One region of the Streptomyces sp. 8N114 genome, then DNA from elsewhere that is predicted to be linked to it. Evidence: predicted binding sites of a transcription regulator. Region 1 holds the regulator's gene; the other holds the start of a gene.
What was found. Region 1 encodes HrcA, which represses chaperone genes, less so after heat shock. Its sites were predicted from a motif close to TTNGCACTCNGNNNNNCNGAGTGCNAA; they were not measured.

Region 1 (7,313 bases):
CCGGATGCCCGCCGAGGCAGGCTTCACGGCCTCCCAGATGTCGATGTACGGATGCCCCACCACCAGGACGTGGTCCCCGCTCACCTGGGCGGCGATCCGCGATTCCTTCGAACCGGGGACCAGATGGTCGACCAGCACCCCGAGCCGGGCCCCGGGGCCGGGGGAGAAGGCTTCCACGACGGCGGGCAGATCGTCGACGCCCTCCAGGTACTCCACGACCACCCCCTCGATCCGCAGGTCGTCGCCCCACACCTTCTCGACCAGCTCGGCGTCGTGCCGCCCCTCGACATAGATACGCGCAGCCCGCGCCACCCTGGCCCGCGCGCCGGGGACGGCGACGGAGCCGGAAGCCGTCAGCCGCCGCCCGGCCGCCGGGACACCAGCCCCGGGATCCGCACCCGCGCCCGCACCCGCGCGGGGACGTACGAGCGTCACCGTCCGCCCCTCCAGCAGGAAGCCCGCCGACGTCATCGGGAAGACCCGGTGCTTGCCGAAGCGGTCCTCCAGCGTGACCGTCGGCCCCTCAGCCGTCTTCTCGCAGCGCACGACCGCTCCGCAGAACCCGGTGGTGACCTCCTCCACCACCAGATCCGGCTCGGCGGCCACTTCGGGCACGCTCCGAGCCCGCTTCCAGGGAGGGGTCAGATCGGGATTGTCGTAACGGCTGCGCATGCGCACATTCTGCTACGCGCCGTACGACGCGAACCGGCGTGCCAGCTCCTCCCGTTGTGCCCGTACGAACGCCGCGTCCACCAGTGCCCCGTGCCCCGGTACGTACACCGCGTCCTCGCCGCCCAGCGCCAGCAGCCGGTCCAGCGCGGCCGGCCAGCGGGAGGGGTGGGCGTCGGCGCCGGCCTGGGGGGCGCCGGACTCCTCCACGAGGTCCCCGCAGAAGACGACATCGGGGGTGCCGGGCACCAGCACGGCCAGGTCGTGCTCGGTGTGCGCGGGGCCGACGTTGACCAGCACGACCTCCCGCCCGCCCAGGTCGAGGGTCAGCTGCCCGCTGACCGGATGGTGCGGGCGCACCAGCACGTCCGCCGCCTCCCCGGCCTCGTCCTCCAGCAGGCCGTGTGCCACGGCGTCGTCCCGCAGCAGGTCGGTGTTGCGGGCCAGCAGCTCGCTGACGCCGACCGCCGCGTACACCTCGGCGCCGGAGAAGACGGCCGCGCCGAAGATGTGGTCGAAGTGCGGATGGGTGAGGACCACCCGCGTCACCCGGCGCCCCAGCAGTGCGGTCACCTCGGCACGGATCTCCGAGCCTTCCAGCAGCGAGGACCCGGTGTCGACCACCAGCGCCTCGTTGTCGCCCCCGACGGCGCCGACCGTCGCGTCCCACTGCGGCAGTCTGCGCCGCAGCACCCCGGGCGCGATCCGCTCCCAGCGCCGGTCGTCGGCCGGCGAATCCTGCTTCGCGTCTTTACCGAACGGCTGCATACGACGACGCTAGCGGCAGCCCGACCACCGCGCCCTCGGCCGCGCGGAAGCAGCGCCGCCGCCGCAGCGGCGCGGTACGGTCGGGCCTGCGATCAGGCGGCCCTTGCCCTGGCCGTGGTGACCGGCCGTACACTGGCTCAGGGACTTGGCACTCCGGCATGAAGAGTGCCAGAGACCGCCAGGGGATCGGACTCCAGACCAGCGGCCGGACGGGAGGTGTGCGCCTTGCTCAGCGAGCGTCGACTTGAAGTCCTCCGCGCCATCGTCCAGGACTACGTGGGCACGGAGGAGCCGGTGGGCTCCAAGGCCCTCACGGAGCGCCACAACCTGAAGGTGTCCCCGGCCACCGTCCGCAACGACATGGCGGCGCTGGAGGAGGATGGGTACATCGCCCAGCCCCACACCAGCGCGGGCCGGATCCCCACCGACAAGGGTTACCGCCTCTTCGTCGACAAGCTCGCCGGGGTCAAGCCGCTGTCGCCCCCCGAGCGGCGCGCCATCCAGAACTTCCTGGAGGGCGCCGTCGACCTCGACGACGTCGTCGGCCGTACGGTCCGGCTGCTCGCCCAGCTCACCCGGCAGGTCGCGGTGGTGCAGTATCCGTCGCTGACCCGCTCGACGGTGCGGCACGTGGAGCTGCTGGCGCTGGCGCCCGCGCGGCTGATGCTGGTGCTGATCACCGACACCGGCCGGGTCGAGCAGCGGATGATCGACTGCCCGGCGCCGATCGGCGAGACGGTACTGGCCGACCTGCGTGCCCGGCTCAACAGCCGGGTGGTCGGCGAGCGCTTCACCGAGGTCCCGTCCTTGGTGCAGGACCTGCCCGAGGCGTTCGACGCCGACGACAGAGGCACGATCCAGACGGTGCTGGCCACCCTGCTGGAGACCCTGGTCGAGGAGACCGAGGAGCGGCTGATGATCGGCGGCACCGCCAATCTGACCCGCTTCGGGCACGACTTCCCGCTCACCATCCGGCCCGTACTGGAGGCGCTGGAGGAGCAGGTCGTTCTGCTGAAGCTGCTCGGAGAGGCCAAGGACCCCGGCATGACCGTACGAATCGGGCATGAGAACCAGCATGAGGGACTGAGTTCCACATCGGTCGTCTCGGTCGGCTACGGTTCGGGCGACGAAGCGGTCGCCAAGCTCGGTGTGGTCGGACCGACCCGCATGGACTACCCCGGAACGATGGGAGCTGTACGCGCAGTGGCACGGTACGTCGGACAGATCCTGGCGGAGTCATAAGTGGCGACGGACTACTACGCGGTCCTCGGCGTGCAGCGTGACGCCTCGCAGGACGAGATCAAGAAGGCGTTCCGCAGACTCGCGCGCGAGCTGCACCCGGACGTCAACCCGGATCCGAAGACCCAGGAGCGGTTCAAGGAGATCAACACCGCTTACGAGGTGCTCTCGGACCCGCAGAAGAAGCAGGTCTACGACCTCGGCGGGGACCCGGCCGCGGGCGCCGCGGGCGCCGGTGCCGGCGGCTTCGGCGGGGGCTTCGGCAACTTCAGCGACATCATGGACGCCTTCTTCGGCACGGCGGCGCAGCGCGGGCCGCGCTCGCGTACCCGTCGGGGCCAGGACGCCATGATCCGGCTGGACATCGACCTGGAAGAGGCCGCGTTCGGCACCACCAAGGACATCCAGGTCGACACCGCCATCGTCTGCGGCACCTGCAGCGGCGACGGTGCCGCGCCGGGCACCTCGGCGCAGACCTGCGACATGTGCCGCGGCCGTGGTGAGGTCTCCCAGGTCACCCGGTCCTTCCTGGGCCAGGTCATGACCTCCCGGCCGTGCCCCCAGTGCCAGGGCTTCGGCACCGTCGTGCCCACCCCCTGCCCGGAGTGCGCGGGCGACGGGCGGGTGCGCTCGCGGCGCAGCCTCACCGTGAAGATCCCCGCCGGTGTCGACAACGGCACCCGCATCCAGCTCGCGGGCGAGGGCGAGGTCGGCCCGGGCGGCGGCCCGGCCGGTGATCTGTACGTGGAGATCCACGAGAACGCCCACCCGGTCTTCCAGCGCCGTGGTGACGACCTGCACTGCACTGTCACCATCCCCATGACGGCCGCGGCCCTCGGCACCAAGGTGCCGCTGGAGACGCTGGACGGCATGGAGGAGGTCGACATCCGCCCCGGCACCCAGTCCGGTCAGTCGATCCCGCTCCACGAGCGTGGCATCACCCACCTGCGCGGTGGTGGCCGTGGCCAGCTCATCGTGCACGTCGAGGTGACGACGCCGACCAAGCTGGAGCCGGACCAGGAGGAGCTCCTGCGCCGCCTGGCCAAACTCCGCGGCGAGGAGCGGCCCACGGGTCAGTTCCAGCCGGGCCAGCAGGGGTTGTTCTCCCGGCTGAAGGACGCCTTCAACGGCCGCTGAGGCGGGCCGCCATTCGGGATCGGCCGGGGGTCTGGGGGTTGTCCCCCGGTGGATGCAGTAACGGCCGCTGAGGCGGGGCTGTTCGACCGCGCTGAGGCGAGGCTGTCAGATCGCGCTGAAGGCGGGGCCGTTCGGGCTTGGCCTGGGGGGCGGGGGTGGTCTTCTGGGGCGTCGGGGGTTGGGCCGGGGCTGTGGTGGGGGCGTGACAGGATGTGGTCATGTCGACCTCGTCGTCTTCGCTCTACGAGCTGACTGCGCATCCCGTCATCCAGGCACCGATGGCGGGCGGGGTCTCCCGGCCCGCGCTGGCTGCAGCGGTGAGCGAGGCGGGGGGCCTGGGCTTCCTCGCCGCCGGGTACAAGACGCCGGAGGCGATGTACGAGGAGATCAGACAGCTGCGGCGGCTCACAGAGCGCCCGTTCGGCGTCAACCTCTTCATGCCGCAGCCCCGTACCACCGACCCGTCAGCAGTCGTCGTCTACCGCGAACAGCTCGCGGGCGAGGCCACCTGGTACGAGACCGAACTGGGCGACACCGACGGCATGACGGACGACGCGTACGAGGCGAAGCTCGCGATCCTCTACGACGACCCCGTCCCCGTCGTCTCCTTCCACTTCGGCTGCCCCACCAGCCGGGTACTGGAGCGTCTCGCGGAGCTGGGCACCCGCACCCTCGTCACCGCGACCTCGGTCGCGGAGGCGAGGGCGGTGCAGACGGCCGGTGCGCACGCGGTGTGTCTGCAAGGCATAGAGGCGGGCGGGCACCAGGGCACGCACCGCGACGACCCGCAGAGCGACCGGGGGAGCGGCGGCATCGGACTGTTGTCGCTGATCACGCAGGTCAGGGAAGCCGTGCAGCTGCCTCTCGTCGCCGCGGGCGGACTGATGCGCGGTGAGCAGATCGCCGCCGTGCTCGCGGCCGGCGCTGTGGCGGCGCAGTTGGGCACCGCCTTTCTGGCCACCGAGGAGTCCGGCGCCCACCCGCTGCACAAGCAGGCGCTGACCAACCCGCTGTTCACCCGTACCGAGCTGACCCGGGCCTTCTCGGGGCGCCCGGCGCGGGGACTGGTCAACCGCTTCCTGCGCGAGCACGGCCCGTACGCGCCCGCCGCCTATCCGCAGCTCCACTATCTGACGGCCGGGCTGCGCAAGGCGGCGGCGAAGGCGGGAGACCCGCAGGCGATGGCGCTGTGGGCGGGTCAGGGGCACCGGCTGGCCCGGGAGTTGCCCGCCGGACAACTGGTGGAGGTGCTGGCGGCCGAGCTCGCCGAGGCGCGTGCGGCACTGCGGGAGGTGCCCTCGTGAGCGCGCCGGTCTTCCTCGCCGACTCCGGTCTGCTGCATCCCGGCACAGTGGTGCTCGACGGGCCGGAGGGTCGGCACGCCGTCTCCGTCCGCAGGCTGCGGCCGGGGGAGGAGGTCGTGCTCACGGACGGCGCGGGCACCGGCGCGTACGGGAGCGTGACCGCTGCCGAGGGCAAGGACCGGCTGGAGGTCGCCGTCCGCGAGATCCGTACGGAGCCGGAACCGCGCCCCCGGATCACCGTCGTACAGGCGCTTCCCAAGGGGGACCGGGGGGAGTTGGCCGTGGAGACGATGACGGAGACGGGGGTGGACGCCGTCGTGCCGTGGGCGGCTTCGCGGGCGGTGACCCGGTGGAAGGGGGAGCGCGCTGCCAAGTCGCTCGCCAAGTGGCGGAACACGGCTCGGGAGGCGGGGAAGCAGGCGCGGCGCCTGCGCTTTCCGGAGGTGGCCGACCTCGCATCGTCGCGGGAGGTCGCGGAGCTGTTGCGGGCCGCCGACTTCGCGGGCGTGCTGCATGAGGAAGGCAGCACGCCGCTGGCCACCGCCGAGTTGCCCTCGGCAGGGGAGATCGTGCTGGTGGTGGGCCCCGAGGGCGGGGTTGCTCCGGAGGAGCTGGAGCTGTTCGCCGGAGCCGGCGCCGCGCCCTTCCGGCTCGGGCCGAGCGTGTTGCGGACCTCCACCGCCGGGACGGCCGCCACCGCCGTGGTGCTCGCGCGCTGCGGCCGCTGGGGGTGAGCTCCTGCGCCTGCTGGGGTGGAGCTCCCACGGCCGCTGGGGACGACGGGCACGGGCCCTGGCGAACGCCGGGGCCCCGACCGGTGCTCGGGTAACATCCCGGCATGGCTTCCAACGGAGAACCGCAGCAGGACTGCCTGTTCTGCAAGATTGCCGCGGGTGAGGTGCCGGCGACGCTGGTGCGGGAGACCGAGACGACCGTCGCGTTCCGGGACATCAACCCGCAGGCGCCCACCCATGTGCTGGTGATCCCGAGGGCGCACTACCCGGACGCGGCCTCCCTCGCGGCGGCCTCCCCGCAGCTGCTCGCCGATGTGGTGCAGGAGGCCGGTGAGGTGGCGCAGATGGAGAAGATCGCCGTGCCGCACGGCGGCCCGGGCACCGGCTACCGGGTGGTCTTCAACACCGGTTCGGGCGCGGGGCAGACGGTCTTCCACGCACATGCGCACGTTCTCGGGGGCCGTGGCCTCGAATGGCCGCCCGGGTGAGGCGGTAGCCGCGATGTCCGTGCGAGAACTGGTCGTGCTGGGCACCGCCAGCCAGGTACCCACCCGGGAGCGCAACCACAACGGGTACGTCCTGCTGTGGGACGGCGAGGGCATCCTGTTCGACCCCGGTGAAGGCACCCAGCGGCAGATGCTGCACACCTCGGTCGCCGCACACGATCTGACCCGTATCTGCCTGACGCACTTTCACGGGGACCACACGCTCGGGCTGCCCGGCGTCATCCAGCACATGAGCCTCGACGGGGTGCCCCACGAGGTGACGGCCTACTTTCCGGAGAGCGGGCGCGACTACTTCGACCGGCTGCGCAATGCCACGCCGTTCCACGACACGATCCGGCTGCGCGAGGTGCCCATCGCTGCGCCCGGGGTGATCGCCGGCGGCGCCGAGGAGCCTCAGGCGCCCTTCACCCTGGAGGCGCGTCGGCTCTCGCACCGTATCGACACCTTCGGATACCGGCTCACGGAGCCCGACGCGCGCCGTATGCTGCCCGACCTGCTGGCGGAGCGCGGCATCAGCGGTCCGGACGTGGGCCGTCTCCAGCGGGAGGGGGAGCTGCGCGGGGTACGGCTGGAGGAGGTCAGCGAGCCGCGGCGGGGCCAGCGCTTCGCCTTCGTCATGGACACCCGGCTGTGCGAGGGGGTCCATGAGCTGGCCGCGGGCTGCGACATGCTCGTCATCGAGTCGACGTTCCTGCAGGCCGACACCGAGCTGGCCGAGGTCTCCGGCCACCTGACGGCCTTTCAGGCGGGCCGGGTCGCCGCCGAGTCGGGCGTACGGCACCTGGTGCTGACACACTTCTCGCAGCGCTACCAGGACACCGCCCTGTTCGCTGCCGAGGCCCGCGCCGCCGGGTTCGAGGGCGAACTGACGGCGGCCCAGGATCTGATGCGTGTGCCGGTGCCCAAGCGGGTCTGACGCGGGCCGGTCGGCTCAGAAGCCCAGCCGGCGCAGCTGC
Region 2 (7,313 bases), on a different contig from region 1:
ACCTTCGAACTGCCCTACGACGCGGGCACACTGCACACGTTCCGGCACTTCGTGGACGTGCTGCGATCCGGCGACGCGGTGCAGCGCGCCGAGAAGGGGGCGGACGCCAGCCGGGCCGGCGAGGAGCCGGACAACCTGTACACCAGCCGCACCGACCGCGAGAACCAGGGCTTCCTCACCGGCATCCTGCTGACCGGAGTTCCGCTGCTCATCGTCGCCGTCGGCTGGTACGTGCGCCGGTGGCGGGGCGGGAAAGGGCCGGGGCTCCGGCTGCTGGTGCCCGTCGCCGCCGGGGTGGCCCTCACCATCGGCGTCGGCGCGTCGCTCGTCTTCGACGACACCCGCTCGGACGGCGATCCGGTGCCCACCGCCGCCGATATCAAGGCCAGGACCGTCCGGGTCGCCCACGGGCTGCGCTCCGAGCCGGTCTACGTCGACCCGCTGTCGGCGGGGCTGCTGAGCCGCACCGAGCTGGCCCGGCTGCGCAAGCACGCGGAGCGGCTGGACGTGCCGGTGCACCTCGTGGTCGTCCCCCTCGACACGACGGACGAGTCGGGCGGCGACGGCGAACTCCTCGCCAAGCGGCTGCACAGCCGGCTCGGTGCCGAAGGGGACGGCGTCTACGTGGTCGCGGACGCCGCCGAGGACGGCGAGCTGGAGGTCGTCAACTACGGCGCCAAGGTGGACAGCGCAAAGCTGTACGACGCGACGGAAGACCTGCGCTTCGGCGAGGACAGGGCGAGCAAGGACGACGAAGGGCTGTATCCCCGGCTGGGCGAAGCCCTGCGGATCATCGACCGGGCGCCCTCCGGCCCGCGCAGCGGCCCCTATCTGGACCCGCTCGCAGCCGAGGACCCCGTGACGGAGGACGAGTTGCCCTCCCTCTACTCCGGGGATTTCGGGCCCGGAGCGCTGATGGGCGCTGTGGGCGCACTGGCAGCGCTCGGGGTGACGGCTGCCGGGCTGGGTATCGCGCGCCGCGCAGGTCTCGGCGCGCCGCGGGCCACCGCCCGCGGGTCCGCCGCCTCCTCGGACGACACGGCTCCGCAGGCCCCCGCCCGCCCCTCGGCCGGCTGGCTGCGCAAGACGGCACGGCGCGAACTGGACGAGCTGAACGATGAGTTCGAGCGGCTGTCCACCGAGCTGCCGGACGCCGTACGCACCCGCGCCTGGGACTGCCTGGACGCCGCGACCCTGCTCCTCGATCAGGAGGGCGACAACCGGGTGGACGCCGACGCCGACGCGCCCACGCTCGCGGCCGGGCTGGCGCTGATCCGTACCGGCCGTGCCGTGCTCGCCGACCGGGCCACAGCCACCTCCGCCCAGCTCCGGCTGTGCACCCTCAACCCGCTGCACGGGCCCTGGGCCGCGTCCAGGAAGCTGAAACTTCCCGGCGAAGGCGGTGGGGCCCGGTCCCGACCGGTCTGCGCCGAGTGCCGTGCAGCGCTCGACGGACGCGACGGGGCATCGTCCGCGTCCTCTGCGCTGTCCGGCTCGCGGACCACCCGGACGGCCCGCACCGCGAGCGTCGTCGCATCGCGGCTGCTGTGTCTGCGCGCCCCCGGCGCCGGCCGCTCCGCGCCGTACGAGCCCTACCACCGGGTCCCGGGCCCGCTCGATGCCACACAGGGCACCGGCCGGGGCCAGGATCCGACCGCCGAACAGATCGTCCGCCGAGTACGGGAGCAGCTAGGTGTCCACTGAACCGAGCGCCGCACCCGGCGCCCCTTCCGCCCGCCCCGCCCGGCGGCCGGCAGCCGTCCTCGCGTACGTCGTCGCCGCGCTGGCGCTCGCGCTGCTGCTCGGCACGGCAGGTCCGGCCGGTGCCGCCGACGACAAACCGGGCCAACGGATCGCCGAGGGGCTCCGCAAATCACCTGTCTACGTCGATCCGTCGTACCGACAGGCGTTCCCGGCCGACCAGCAGCGCCGGCTGGCGAAGAAGATCAAGGCGTCGGGCATCCCGGTCCGGGTCGTCGTCGTCCCGTTCATCTCCGGCGACGCCTGGGGCGGCGAGCCGGACAAGATGGTCGACGTCGTACGCGACCGGCTCGGCGAGAGCAAGCAGCGGGAAGCCGTCTATATGACCCTCAGCAAAAGCGAGGGCTTCCTGAACGGCTACGAGTTCCCGCGCGACGGCAAGCACCAGGCGTTCTGGGGCGTGGCCGCCGTCGGCCACCAGGAGGACATGGACGGCAAAAGCCTCTACGCGAAGTTCTCCCGCGCCCTGGAGATCGTGAAGTCGGGGAACGGGGACAAGCAGTACGAGCAGGCCACCAAGGACCTGGACCGCAGTGGCACCCCCTCGGCGGATGAGGACGGCGCGGAAGATGCGGACGGTTCCTCCCCGCTGCTGCTCGCGGCGCTGATCGTCCCGGCGCTGGCCGTACTCGTCGTCGCCGTGCTGGTCTACCGGGCTCGCAGATCGCGCACCTCCACCCGGGCGCCGTTCACCTCGCCGCGCTCCGTGTTCGCGACGGCGCGCAAGGCGGGCGTACGCGATCTGCGTAAGCGCGCCCAGCGCGAACTCCTCACGTACAACGAGGAACTGCTCGCCCACGAGCCCGGCGACTCCGCCGCCGACGGTGAAGAGGCCGCCGACACCGACCTGCTCCAGCTGTCCCTCGACGCCTACGCCGCCGCCGGCACGGTGCTGGACAACGCGCGCGACATACCCGACCTCGCGGGCGTTCTCGCGCTCCTCCACGAGGGCCGCGACGCGCTGCGGCGCTCCGCGTCGACCGGATCGGCGCGGAGCACCGCAGCGCTGCCGCTGTGCTTCTTCCACCCGCTGCACGGCCCCGCCGCCGAGCGCGTCCGCTGGCGCCCGCTGGGCCGCCGCGAGTCGCTGGACGTCGCGGCCTGCGGGGACTGTGCCGCCGCTGTGGCTGGCCGCCGCGCGCCGGAAGTCCTCACCCAGGCCCACGAGGACCGCCGGATCCCGTACTTCGAGGTCCCGCCCGAGCACAGCCTGTGGGCCGCCACCGGCTACGGCTCCCTCACCGAGGACACCCTGACCGAACGCGTCCTGCGCGGCGACTTCACGCGTACCCGCTAGGCGGTTCCCCGCATCCGGCCCGCAAGGGCGTTGGCCGTCACCGCAGCGGGCGGCCCAGCAGCATGCTCGGCGCGCCCGCGACGCGGGTCAGGAAAACGGTGCAGGAACCGGCGGCCGACTTCGGGTCCAGCTTCAGCTTCCGGCGCAGCTCCTCCGGTTCGACCGCCGAGCCACGCTTCTTGACGGTGACGACACCGACGCCGCGCTCCCGCAGCAGCGCGCGGAGCTTCTTGACGTTGAACGGTAGTACGTCGGTGATCTCGTACCCGGACGCGTACGGCGTCGGGTGCTCCGCGTCCGTCGTCACGTACGCGATCGTGGCGTCGATCAGCCGCCCCGCCACCTGCTCCGCCAGCTCGGCGACCAGGTGGGCGCGGATGACCGCACCGTCCGGCTCGTAGAGATACCGGCCCACCGGCCCCACCTCCGGGTCGGGCAGCCCGCGTCCGACCAGCGTGTCACCGGCGGGCAGCAGCGTGGCCCGCACCCCACTCGATGTCCCCTGGCCCGCACCGGGGTTCTCCCGGCCCGCGCCGAACCACAGCACCGCTTCCTTGACGTCCCCGCTGTACGAGACCCACTCGGCCTCCGCCTCCGGCGGCACTGCCTCGTGCGGGATGCCCGGCGCCACCTTCAGCGCGGCCAGCGGCGCCGAGCGGACTGTCTCCACCGCCCAGCTGAGCGGCGGCGAGTACGCCTCGGGATCGAAGACGCGACCGCGGCCCGTGCGGCGCGCCGGGTCGGCGAAGAGCGCGTCGTAGCCGTCGGTGGCCACCTCGGTGACATCGGCGCAGCGCACCTCCACGAGATCCGCCAGTCCCAGCGCCTCGGCGTTGGCACGGGCCACCGCACACGTCAGCGGCGAGCGGTCGACCGCCAGTACGCGGATGCCCTCCCGGGCGAGGGCGAGCGCGTCGGCGCCGATGCCGCAGCACAGGTCCACCGCGGTACGGACGCCGAGCTCCCGCATCCGCCGGGCCCGGTGCGCCGCCACAGGGGCGCGGGTGGCCTGTTCGAGACCGTCCGCGGTGAAGTAGAGGGCGTGCGCCTGGTCCGGGCCGAACTTGGCCTCCGCGCGGCTGCGCAGCCGGCCCTGCGCCAGCGCCGCCGAGACGAGCGCGGGCTCGTACCGCTGCCGCAGCCGCGTGGCCACGGCCAGCTCCCGCGCGGGCTCCACACCCCGCACCTGACGCAGCAGCTCCTGCCCCTCCTCGGAGAGCAGCTCCGCGAACACCTCACGATCCACCCGGCCATTGTCCCGTGCGCCCATGCCGTGCCGGCGGCCGGGCCGGGGCCGGTAGAGTCGGGCGCGTGAAGTGACGACACGCGCCGCGTACGGACTCCGCGCCCTCGCCTGCTCTGGGTGGGGGGTGCCCCTGCCTGACGCCCGCAGGCTGCGGGTTCCCCCAAGCTCTTCGAGCAGGGAGGTACCCCCATGGCTTGTCGCGCAGTTCCCCGCGCCCCTTCGGGGCGCGTCTCCCTCCGCGGCGCTTGGCAGTCACCACTTGTCACTCACTTCACCGAGGAACCTCACATGCCCGAGAACCCCTCTCCCGCGCCGTACGCCATGCCGGATGCGGCCTTCCTCGACCACGTCGCCGAGCGGCTGGCCACGTTGCCGACCGTGCGCGCCGTCACCCTCGGCGGCTCGCGCGCCCAGGGGACGCACAGCCCCGACAGCGACTGGGATCTCGCCGTCTACTACCGCGGCTCGTTCGACCCCGCAGATCTGCGTGCCCTCGGCTGGCCGGGCGAGGTCTCGCAGGTCGGTGAGTGGGGCGGTGGTGTCTTCAACGGCGGGGCGTGGCTGACCATCGACGGCCGGCACGTCGACGTCCACTACCGCGACTTGGACGTGGTCGAACACGAGCTCGCGGAGGCCCGGCAAGGCCGCTTCCACTGGGAGCCGCTGATGTTTCACCTCGCGGGCATCCCCAGCTATCTCGTTGTCGCCGAACTCGCCCTCAACCGGGTGCTGCGCGCTGCCCTGCCCCGCCCGGAGTACCCCGCAGCGCTGCGCGCCGCGGCCCCGCCGGTGTGGCGGGAGCGCGCCGCGCTGACCCTGCGGTACGCCAAGGGGGCCTACGCCCCGCGCGGCCAGGCCACCGAGGTCGCGGGCGCCCTCGCCACCGCCGCGGCGCAGGCGGCGCACGCGGTGCTCGCGGCCCGCGGCGAGTGGGTCACCAACGAAAAGCGCCTCCTCACCCAGGCGGGGCTACGCACCCTTGACCCCCTGATCGCCGGTCTCCGCCCGTCCCCGGAGTCCCTCCTCGGGGCCCTGGAAAAGGCCGAGGAACTTCTGGACGCCCCGTAAGGGGCGCGGGGAACTGCGCGACCAGCCACAACGGCGCCGCACCCGGCAGACGACACCACTCCCACGGCGAATCTCCGCACGGAACGACGGCGAGAGGGGGCGCCCTCACATCGGCGCAAGCCGGTGCGGCTAGCACTCCGCTTGACCGAGTGCTAAGCCAGGCATAATCTCGACCTTGGCACTCTCCCCGTGGGAGTGCCAGCAGTACGCGACGGGCAGATCCGGCACCCGCGACGACGGATCTACCAGGTCGCCACCCCAGACATAAGACCCCGTTTTGAGATCTCCGAAGGGGGAGGTCGGATCGTGACGACCGCCAGCTCCAAGGTTGCCATCAAGCCGCTCGAGGACCGCATTGTGGTCCAGCCGCTCGACGCCGAGGAGACCACGGCCTCTGGCCTGGTCATCCCGGACACTGCCAAGGAGAAGCCCCAGGAGGGCACCGTCCTGGCCGTGGGCCCGGGCCGCTTCGAGGACGGCAACCGCCTGCCGCTCGACGTGTCCGTCGGCGACATCGTGCTGTACAGCAAGTACGGCGGCACCGAAGTGAAGTACAGCGGCGAGGAGTACCTCGTCCTCTCGGCCCGCGACGTTCTCGCGATCGTCGAGAAGTAATTCAGCCGCACAGTTTGCAGCGACCCGCGCCCTGGTGCCCGCTCCCGATGAGGTAGCAGGGGCCAGGGCGCAGCTCGTACGAGACGTGCGAGACGTGTGAGAGGACACAACAGCTTCCATGGCGAAGATCCTGAAGTTCGACGAGGACGCCCGTCGCGCCCTTGAGCGCGGCGTCAACAGCCTCGCCGACACCGTGAAGGTGACCATCGGCCCCAAGGGCCGCAATGTCGTCATCGACAAGAAGTTCGGCGCCCCCACCATCACCAACGACGGCGTCACCATCGCCCGTGAGGTCGAGGTCGAGGACCCGTACGAGAACCTGGGCGCCCAGCTCCTCAAGGAGGTGGCGACCAAGACCAACGACATCGCGGGTGACGGCACCACCACCGCCACGGTGCTGGCCCAGGCGCTGGTCCGTGAGGGCCTGCGCAACGTGGCCGCCGGTGCCTCCCCGGCCGCCCTGAAGAAGGGCATCGACGCCGCGGTCGGCGCGATCTCGGACGAGCTGGTCAAGACGGCCCGCCCGATCGACTCCAAGGAGGACATCGCCTCCGTCGCCGCCCTGTCCGCGCAGGACAAGCAGGTCGGCGAGCTGATCGCCGAGGCGATGGACAAGGTCGGCAAGGACGGCGTCATCACCGTCGAGGAGTCCCAGACCTTCGGTCTGGAGCTGGACTTCACCGAGGGTATGGCCTTCGACAAGGGCTACCTCTCGCCGTACTTCGTCACCGACCAGGAGCGTATGGAGGCCGTCCTCGACGACCCGTACATCCTGATCCACCAGGGCAAGATCGGCTCCATCCAGGACCTGCTGCCGCTGCTGGAGAAGATCATGCAGGCGGGCGGCTCCAGGCCGCTGCTGATCATCGCCGAGGACGTGGAGGGCGAGGCCCTCTCCACCCTCGTCGTCAACAAGATCCGCGGCACCTTCAACGCCGTCGCCGTCAAGGCGCCCGGCTTCGGTGACCGCCGCAAGGCCATGCTCGGCGACATGGCGACGCTGACCGGCGCCACCGTCATCGCCGAGGAGGTCGGCCTCAAGCTCGACCAGGCCGGTCTCGACGTGCTGGGCTCGGCCCGCCGCATCACCGTCACCAAGGACGACACCACGATCGTCGACGGCGCCGGCAAGGCTGAGGACGTGCAGGGCCGCGTCGCTCAGATCAAGGCCGAGATCGAGACGACCGACTCCGACTGGGACCGCGAGAAGCTCCAGGAGCGCCTCGCCAAGCTGGCCGGCGGCGTGTGCGTCATCCGCGTCGGCGCCGCCACCGAGGTGGAGCTGAAGGAGAAGAAGCACCGCCTGGAGGACGCGATCTCCGCGAC

Region 2: the regulator HrcA is predicted to act here: its motif matches at 5,502-5,528, upstream of groES (co-chaperone GroES).

What each region holds. Positions count from the first base shown of each region.
Region 1 is NZ_JBQQBT010000012.1:17,962-25,274, forward strand. Features, by position in the region: gene ACTWQF_RS23190 (DUF3097 domain-containing protein) at 1-672, opposite strand, end outside; gene ACTWQF_RS23195 (MBL fold metallo-hydrolase) at 685-1,437, opposite strand; gene hrcA (heat-inducible transcriptional repressor HrcA) at 1,663-2,679, shown strand; gene dnaJ (molecular chaperone DnaJ) at 2,680-3,813, shown strand; gene ACTWQF_RS23210 (nitronate monooxygenase) at 4,032-5,117, shown strand; gene ACTWQF_RS23215 (16S rRNA (uracil(1498)-N(3))-methyltransferase) at 5,114-5,851, shown strand; gene ACTWQF_RS23220 (histidine triad nucleotide-binding protein) at 5,956-6,339, shown strand; gene ACTWQF_RS23225 (ribonuclease Z) at 6,353-7,273, shown strand; gene era (GTPase Era) at 7,289-7,313, opposite strand, start outside.
Region 2 is NZ_JBQQBT010000001.1:993,484-1,000,796, reverse strand. Features, by position in the region: gene ACTWQF_RS04460 (hypothetical protein) at 1-1,704, shown strand, start outside; gene ACTWQF_RS04455 (hypothetical protein) at 1,694-3,058, shown strand; gene ACTWQF_RS04450 (THUMP-like domain-containing protein) at 3,096-4,328, opposite strand; gene ACTWQF_RS04445 (nucleotidyltransferase domain-containing protein) at 4,593-5,372, shown strand; gene groES (co-chaperone GroES) at 5,679-5,987, shown strand; gene groL (chaperonin GroEL) at 6,106-7,313, shown strand, end outside.